DNA from 4 places in the Lonsdalea quercina genome. Region 2 is predicted to be linked to each of the others. Evidence: predicted binding sites of a transcription regulator. Region 2 holds the regulator's gene; each other region holds the start of a gene.

Region 1 (2,206 bases), on a different contig from region 2:
GTACTTCAGCGCCATCATTCGGCCCATTTTGTGATCGTTAGCTCAATCACTATACCTGCCGCACCTCGATAACCCTCGGGATAACGGCCCTATTGTCATTGGCACAGTTGTTCAGCGCGGGTCACAAAGGGTTGCAAACTTTTTTTCTGCCCAGGCTGTTTGGGATCGTCCAGCAGGATGATATCCAGTGGCTGAGCGTTGACTTTACCCTGTCTGACCTGCGTCCAGGCAACATCGTTAAGCGGATATTGCATCAGTGTGCTGGGATTGATGACATACAGCGCGTTGCCAGGTCGGCAGATCAACTGCACTTCTTCGCGAGTGAACGCCCAGTTGTCGCCATATTGCAGTTTGCTGATGTTGGCGATCCCCGTCGCCGCGAGCGCTGAAGAGCAAAAAGAGGTCGTTATCAGAAGCCAGATTAATTTTTTCATTTTGATTTCCAAAGCAAGACAGACCGTTGTATTTACAAGGTTTCTTGATTCAAGCCGTCAAGAATAAACCTCGGTAGAATCATACCGACGCACTGGGGGGAAGTCGAGCAAGGGGGGAATCAGGAGATATGCAGAGAAAAGGCGATGTCGGATGAACACCGCCTCTGTATCGTTATCAAGCAGAAGGCGTAGTGCTTGCCGCCATTCTTTTGAGGTCTTGGTCGATAAAGAACAACCCGCCTTCTGAGGTACTTACCATCGCTAGTTTATCCAGAATAGAGTTGAACAGCTTCTCTTCTTCATGCTGCTCAGCCACATACCATTGCAGGAAGTTGAACGTTGAATAGTCTTGCAACGTCATGGCCGCATGCGCCAACTCGTTAATTTTTCCGGTAATCAGCTGTTCGTGTTCAAAAGTCAGCTTGAAAATATCAGTCAGAGAATCGAACTCTACCGGGGGAGCTTCAATCGCGCCAAGGACAGGCATACTGCCGGTATCGTCAAGGTAGTCGAACAGACGCTGCATGTGCTCCATTTCTTCCTGAGAATGAGACTTCAGGAAAGCCGATGCGCCTTCGAAACCTTTATTTCCACACCACGCGCTCATCTGCAAATACAGGTTGGCTGAGTAGAACTCGAGGTTCAGCTGTTCATTCAGCTTTTGGATCATTTCTTTTTTTAACATGTTGAATCCTTTTCCACTGGCTAGGGACTATTTGAAGGGCATTATGCACGGAAAAATTAAAATTAAACACATACTATTAACGAATAATCTCATTATTTTTATCCTAAATTCAAAGTATTATCATTCATCTATGAGAATGGTTTTTATTACTTTTCATGGTATCGATTTCGTTTAAAGACAATGTTCAACATTGGCGTTTGAATTCATTCATTGCTCTTATTTTACTGTGATTAGGGATGAATCTAACGAGGGTTAGCGCGTCGCTTGCCATTTGAACCGGGCTGTTTTATGTTTGTCGCGCCACACACAGGAGGACATCATGGGACATAATCTGGCCGACCTCTCATTCGAAGAGATGGAAAAAGTAAACGTCGATCTCGCCGCTTCCGGTGTCGCTTTCAAAGAGCGCTATAACATGCCGGTCATCCCTGACGTACTCGAACAGCAGCAGCCTGCGCATTTACGCGATTATTTCCGTGAAAGGGTTAGCTTTTATCGTCAGCTTTCTTTGCAGTTCTCCACTCTGCCTTACGACCCCAACAGTAAATGATCCAATCGTACCGTCATCATCCGCAGGATGACGGTCTTTCTCTTACCCACCTTGACGCAATGAAATGTCGGTCAAACGGTCTTAAAGATGACCTCCGGATGCGTACGCAAACGGTTTCGTTTATACTGCGCCGGAATTCTTAACCGCATCGGATACGACGTTTATGTTAACAATTGGAACAGCCCTACGCGCCGGGGCCACCCGCGTCATGTTGCTGGGATCGGGCGAACTGGGAAAAGAAGTGGCTATTGAATGCCAACGTTTAGGAATTGAAGTCATCGCCGTCGATCGCTATACCGACGCACCCGCCATGCAGGTCGCACACCGTAGCCACGTCATAAATATGCTGGACGGCGAAGCGCTGGAACAGCTGATCGCTTTGGAAAAACCTGACTACATCGTTCCCGAAATTGAAGCCATCGCTACTGATACGCTCGTCGCGCTTGAGAAGCAGGGACAACGCGTCGTGCCATGCGCTCAGGCCACCCGATTAACGATGAATCGGGAGGGAATACGCCGGCTAGCGGCGGAGACACT
Region 2 (2,206 bases):
AATACCGAAAACATTGCCAAGGCGATCCAACAGCAGCTGGGCACCGATGTCGCAGAAGTCCATGACATCGCCAAAAGCAGCAAAGAAGATCTTGAGCGTTTCGACATTCTGTTGCTGGGCATTCCAACCTGGTACTACGGGGAAGCACAGTGTGACTGGGACGACTTCTTCCCGACGCTGGAAGACATCGATTTCACCGGCAAGCGCGTAGCGCTCTTTGGCTGCGGCGATCAGGAAGATTATGCCGAGTATTTCTGTGATGCTATGGGCACCTTACGCGACATTATCGAACCGCGCGGCGCGGCCATCGTCGGTAACTGGTCAACCGAAGGCTACTACTTCGAAGCCTCCAAAGGTCTGGCGGATGACTCTCACTTCATTGGCCTGGCAATTGATGAAGATCGTCAGCCGGAGCTGACGGAGGAGCGCGTGAGCGCATGGGTGAAACAAATCAGCGCTGAGCTGAATTTGTAAGCTTTTTGGAACCGTAATCCCCGTTGCGGCCCGGCGCAAATTTGTGTCGGAGCCGTATCAATAGGTAAAATCTGTCGTAAAGATAGATACATTTTTTTAACTTTTCCGCGTTGCGCGGTACAATAACCCCTTCGGTTAGCTGGTTTCTCACCATTTTTCGCTTTTAAAACGGCGTTGCGCCGTCCCCTTTACCGATGGGTAAGCCTGATATGGTTACGGTTCTGCGGTTTTCATTTCGCCTATGCAGTTCTATAATTGAGACGAATAAACATGTTTGAGCCGACCGATAATATTAGGCTAGTTAGCCTCCCTTGATGAAAGTAGAGTAACAGGACTAAATCCGCATGACTGACAACAACACCGCATTAAAGAAGGCCGGCCTGAAAGTAACCCTTCCTCGTCTCAAAATCTTGGAAGTACTGCAGGATCCAACTTGCCATCACGTCAGTGCGGAAGATTTGTATAAGAAGCTGATTGATATGGGAGAAGAAATTGGTCTGGCCACCGTTTATCGCGTACTGAACCAGTTTGATGACGCCGGTATCGTTACCCGCCACAATTTCGAAGGCGGAAAATCAGTTTTTGAACTGACTCAGCAACAGCATCATGATCACCTGATTTGTCTGGACTGCGGGCGCGTCATTGAATTCAGCGATGAATCTATTGAAACTCGCCAGCGTGAGATTTCAGAGCGCCACGGGATCAAACTGACCAACCACAGCCTGTACCTTTACGGCCACTGCAGCTCCGGCAACTGCCGTGAAGACGAAAAACTGCACGAAGGGAATTAATCCCTGTTCTGATTAAAAAAACGGATTTGCAAAAAAAAAGAAAACCGTCGCGGCGGTTTTCTTTTTTTTATTCAGGCCTAGTGGAATTAACCGACCCAAGTGTCTCGCAAACCCGTCGTTCGGTTGAAGACCAGATGATCAGCGCTGGAGTACACGCGGTCCGCGCAGAAGTACCCTTCACGTTCGAATTGGTACGCCTTCTCCGCCACCGCATCCGCCATGCTGGCTTCAACATAACCGTGCGCAATCTTCAGCGACTCTGGGTTGAGGGTCGACAGGAAATCTTCCGCAGCGCCTGGGTTCGCCACGCTGAATAGGCGGTCATACAGACGGAATTCGGCCGGAATGCCGTGAGCCACGGAAACCCAATGGATGACACCTTTCACCTTGCGCCCATCGGCGGGATCTTTGCTTAGCGTATCCGGATCATAGCTGCAGTAAATTGTAGCGATCTCGCCCTGTTCATCTTTCTCAACGCGGTCGGCTTTAATCACGTAAGCGTTGCGGAGACGGACTTCTTTTCCCAGCACCAAACGCTTGTATTGCTTGTTGGCGGCTTCACGGAAGTCGGCGCGGTCGATGTACAGTTCACGGCTGAAACCTACCTGACGCGTTCCCATCTCCGGCTTGTTGGGATGGTTTGGCATCGTGACCCACTCTTCATGGCCTTCCGGCAGGTTTTCGATAATCACTTTCACCGGGTCCAGTACAGCCATGGCGCGCGGCGCATTTTCATTCAAATCATCGCGAATGCAAGATTCCAACGACGCCATTTCTACCGTGTTATCTTGCTTGGTCACGCCAATACGACGGCAAAATTCACGAATAGAAGCCGCAGTATAGCCACGACGACGCAGCCCGGAGATAGTCGGCATACGCGGATCGTCCCAGCCTTCCACGACGTTTTCCGTCACCAGCTGATTCAGCTTACGCTTGGACAT
Region 3 (2,206 bases), on a different contig from region 2:
AGGCGCGCGCCACTGGGTCACGACGGTTTGAATACCGCCGTCGGCGTGACCGGCCAACGCCCGCCAGACGTCCAGCGGGGCTATCTGTAGCGTCCCCAACCCCATCGCGACCGTGAGCAGCAGCAGGCCGAGCATCAGAAGCAGGCCGTTGACCAGCAGAGAGCGTCCGGCGATTCGACCGCTGACGATGCCGCCGGGGGCGCGCAGCGAGAGTGTCTTACTCAGCATTTCTGTTTCCTCAGGCTTTACGCTGGCGAACCAGCCAAATCAGAACCGGCGCGCCGATAAAGGCCGTCACGATGGAGACGCGCAGCTCGCCTGCCGCCAGCAAGCGGCCCGCGATATCGGCGCAGAGCAGCAGGATGGGGGCGAACAGAAACGAGTACGCCATGATCCAGCGTTGATCCGGTCCCGTCCACCAGCGGGCGACGTGCGGGATCATTAGGCCGACAAAGCCAATGGGGCCGGCCAGCGCGGTGGCTGACCCGCACAGCAGCATGATGGCCAGCACGGCAATGACGCGGACCAGCATGACGCGGGTGCCCAGCGCCATCGCGATGTCTTCGCCCATGCTGAGCGCGTTTAACGAGCGCGCGGCCAACAGTGCCAATACCGCGCCCAACAGTATGGTTGGTGTGACGATCCCGACGTTGCGCAGCGAACGAATATCCAGCGTTCCGGCTTCCCAGATGCGCATCTGGTCGAACGCTTGCGGGTCGAGCAGCGAGATGGATGAGGAGAGGCCGCTCAGGACTGCGCTGAGCGCGACCCCGGCCAGCGTCAGTCGAATCGGGTTGATGCGTCCCCCGCTGAGCGTGCCGATCAGCCAGACCGCCAGACTGGTGATGAGCACCCCCATCCAGGCGAAGCCCAGCCACGCGGTCATGCTGTTGATACCGAAGCAGGTAATGCCGATAACGATAGCGAAGCTGGCGCCCGCGTTGACGCCGAGGATGCCGGGGTCGGCCAGCGGATTGCGGGTCAGCGCTTGAATCACGGCGCCCGCGCCGCCCAGCGCGAGACCGACAATGATGCCCGCCAGCGTCCGCGGCAGGCGCGCATTAAGAATGATGGTGCTGTCGGCCGTGTCGAGCTGGCCAGTCAAGCTCTGCCAGACCACGACGGGAGAAATTGACTTGGCCCCGATAGTCAGGCTAGCGACGACAGCGAGCGCCAGCAGCAGCAGGAACACCAGAAGACCGGCGCGACGCCGAAAGGCTTGAAAGTAGCGGGTGGGTGGCTGATTGGCGGCGACAGGCGCCTGATGCGAAGGAAGTGACATCGCCAACGAACAGCTCCTTAATGTGTGAAGATGAGTATGATTATCATTAATGTTATCGAGCTGCTATGTTAGCATGCCTCGGTGAGCAAATACATTGACGTAGACCGCGTGTTGACGCCATTCAGCCGCCGCTGAACTGGCTATATCACCTTATTTTCACGGAATATTATGGCTAAATCCTCTATCTTGCTTGACTTCAGTTTGCTAAAAAACAACGCCCACTTTCGTGCGATTTTCGTCGCCAGAATGCTGTCCGTCTTCTCGCTCGGCATGCTGGCGGTGGGCGTCCCCATTCAAATTCAGTCGATGACCGGCTCCACCCTGCAGGTTGGGGTGGCGGTGGCGCTCGACGGCGTAGGGATGTTCATCGGTCTGATGTGCGGGGGCGTGCTGGCGGATCGCTTCGACCGGCGGAAACTTATCCTGTTCGCGCGCGGCACCTGCGGGCTGGGCTTCGTCGCGCTCAGTCTCAATGCCTTTTCGAGTTCGCCGTCTCTCGTCGCGCTGTACGTGCTGGCCGCTTGGGATGGATTCTTCGGCGCATTAGGCATGACGGCGCTGATGGCGGTGATCCCGCTGCTGGTGGGGCGGAAGAATCTCCCTGCTGCCGGCGCGCTGAGTATGGTGACGGTGCGACTGGGCGCGATCCTGTCGCCCGCGCTGGGCGGGGTGATTATCGTGGCGGGCGGCGTCGGCTGGAGCTTCGCCGTGGCGGCTGTCGGCACGCTGGGCACCCTGATCCCGCTGATGCGGCTGCCGTCGCTTCAGCCGGAGGCCAGCGAGCCGGAGCATCCGCTGCGTTCGCTGGCGGGCGGCGTGAAATTCGTCTGTTCGCATCCGGTCGTCGGCTGGGTCGTGGTGCTCGGTCTGCTGGTCAGCATGATCGGCGCGATGCGGGTACTGTTTCCCGCGCTGGCGAACGAC
Region 4 (2,206 bases), on a different contig from region 2:
CGAGCGGCTAACGGCAACAGCTCATCCTGCACCGCCGACCAGAATGCGGCGTTGCAGGGCAGTTCGTCGCCGCGGGTCGACGGGTCTAGCGCGTCGATCAGCAGCCAGACGGCGGGCGGCAGCTTTTCGCCTCGGGTTTCTTCGTCCAGCGCGGAAAAGAGCGGGAACTGATCCGCCCAGCGCTGACCGTCCAACACGATCGCCAGCGGGCGATGTTCAGGCGCCTCGCTGTTTCCCGTGGTGTAAAGCCAGATGCGCCGGGCGTTGCCCAATGTGACGCTGCGCCACGTGAAGGTGTGCAGCCGACGCGCGTCCGGCGCCGACGCCTGTCCCCGGTCAATGCGCCGCCACGCGGCCTGAGCCGGCGCATTGGGCATGTGAGCGGACGACTCCGGCTGCCCGCCCCAAGTGTGATGGGGCAGAATGGCATTCAGCGGGTCGGCCACCGCGTGAGCCGACAGCGAACACCACCACTCTCGCTGCTGCTGGCGTCGTTCGTTGTCGTCCTGGCTGAACGACGGCGGTAGCTCAGCTTCCGTGACGGGCAGCAGGCAGTAGCTGCCGCGCCAGTCGTTCTCCAGCGTGACGCTCCAGTGCCAAACATCGGTGTCCGCCAGACGCCGTAGGCTCTGCGGCGAACAACTGTGGTGGTCGGTGACGCCGTTGATATCCGCATAGACTCGTTGGATGGGAGACTGCGCCCCCGAACCGTGTGGGTCCCGCCACAAAAATGTCGCGCTGACCTGCCCAGGTGCCGCGCTTTCCACCAGCGGCGTGCCAAGCTGAGCCACACGTCGCCACCAGGCTTCCGTTCCCACCTCTGGCGCGTTTAATAACGCCGCGGTAAAGCCGGGTTGCCGTGGTTCAGACATACCTCCTCCTGTTCCGATAACCCCTAATACTTACTTAAGATTATTTACTTAAAACCATACGTCTGCGGATTACATCACAGAATCAGACATAAAAACGAATAATATTGAGAATCATTTACACTTGCAATAACATGTAAATCGAACTTACGTTAAGCCAGGGATTAATGTGAGCTAAAGCCACTAAAAATAAGGGGTTTATCAACCTTTCACCAACAAGATTGTTAGACGCTTCGGTGATTCGTTGACGCAATGCTTACGAAATCCTTCTTTCTGATGTTTTGCGACAGGTTTTCAAAGGGATAAATCATGTTCACCACCAAAATAAAACCATTAACACAGCTTATTGCTTTTTATACTAATGGCCGCAGAGCGCCTCTGATATTGGCCTCTGCGCTCCTGACCCCTGCCTTGGCGCAGGCGGCGGATACGCCTTCCGCCGCCGACGGCAATGACACAATCGTGGTCACCGCCACTCAGGGAGAGAGCGTCACTGCGCCGCTGCGAGGCATCGTGGCCAAAGCCAGCGCGTCGGGCACCAAGACCGAAACCCCGCTGGTGAAAACGCCGCAGTCGATTTCCGTCGTAACGCGCGACCAGATGGACCAGCAGGCCGTCGGCTCCGTGGCTGACGCGCTGAATTACAGCAGTGGCGTCGTCACCAACTACCGTGGTTCTTCCAACCGCAATGACGAAGTGATTTCCCGCGGGTTCCGGTATGCGCCGAAATTCCTGGATGGCCTGAGCTTCGGCCTGAGCGGTCAGGGTTCCTCGCTGGGGAAATTCGATCCGTGGCTGCTGGAGCGCGTTGAGCTGGTGCACGGCCCGGCATCGGTGCTCTATGGACAGGTTAATCCCGGCGGACTGATCAGCATGACCAGCAAACGCCCGACGGCCGAAGAGATCCGCAAAATTCAGTTCAGCGCGGGCAACCAGCATCTAGGCGAAGCGGCGTTCGACTTCGGCGGCGCGCTGAACGATGACAAGACGGTGCTCTATCGCCTGAACGGCATCGGCAGCACCCAGCACGAATTCGTTAAAGACTCCAAACAGGAACGGGTCGCCATCGCGCCCGCCCTGACCTGGCTGCCGAATCCCGATACCAGCTTTACGCTGCTGACGGCGTACCAAAACGACCCGGAGGCGGGCTTCCGCAACTTTCTGCCCGCCTACGGTACGGCATTTGAGACGGTATCCGGCTATATCCCCTATGACCTGAACGTCAGCGACCCTCACTACCACGAGTCGAAACGCGAGCTGGGTTCTCTTGGCTATATCTTCGACCACTCGTTTAACGACACGATTTCGTTCCAGCAGAACTTCCGCTATTCCAAGCT

What was found. Region 2 encodes Fur, which represses iron uptake genes when iron is present. Its sites were predicted from a motif close to ATAATAATGAGAACNACTATCAA; they were not measured.
Region 1: a site for Fur is predicted at 1,250-1,272, ahead of ftnA (non-heme ferritin). Genes of this name have one in related genera too.
Region 3: a site for Fur is predicted at 1,313-1,335, ahead of fepD (Fe(3+)-siderophore ABC transporter permease). Genes of this name have one in related genera too.
Region 4: a site for Fur is predicted at 971-993, ahead of fes (enterochelin esterase). Genes of this name have one in related genera too.

The regions. Positions count from the first base shown of each region.
Region 1 covers NZ_FNQS01000002.1:36,828-39,033, reverse strand. Annotated here, with positions in the region: gene BLU64_RS03065 (YebY family protein) at 96-434, opposite strand; gene ftnA (non-heme ferritin) at 610-1,119, opposite strand; gene BLU64_RS03055 (DNA polymerase III subunit theta) at 1,439-1,669, shown strand; gene purT (formate-dependent phosphoribosylglycinamide formyltransferase) at 1,833-2,206, shown strand, end outside.
Region 2 covers NZ_FNQS01000001.1:281,220-283,425, forward strand. Annotated here, with positions in the region: gene fldA (flavodoxin FldA) at 1-474, shown strand, start outside; gene fur (ferric iron uptake transcriptional regulator) at 819-1,265, shown strand; gene glnS (glutamine--tRNA ligase) at 1,352-2,206, opposite strand, start outside.
Region 3 covers NZ_FNQS01000003.1:254,678-256,883, reverse strand. Annotated here, with positions in the region: gene fepG (iron-enterobactin ABC transporter permease) at 1-228, opposite strand, end outside; gene fepD (Fe(3+)-siderophore ABC transporter permease) at 239-1,282, opposite strand; gene entS (enterobactin transporter EntS) at 1,451-2,206, shown strand, end outside.
Region 4 covers NZ_FNQS01000003.1:267,925-270,130, forward strand. Annotated here, with positions in the region: gene fes (enterochelin esterase) at 1-872, opposite strand, end outside; gene BLU64_RS06425 (TonB-dependent siderophore receptor) at 1,179-2,206, shown strand, end outside.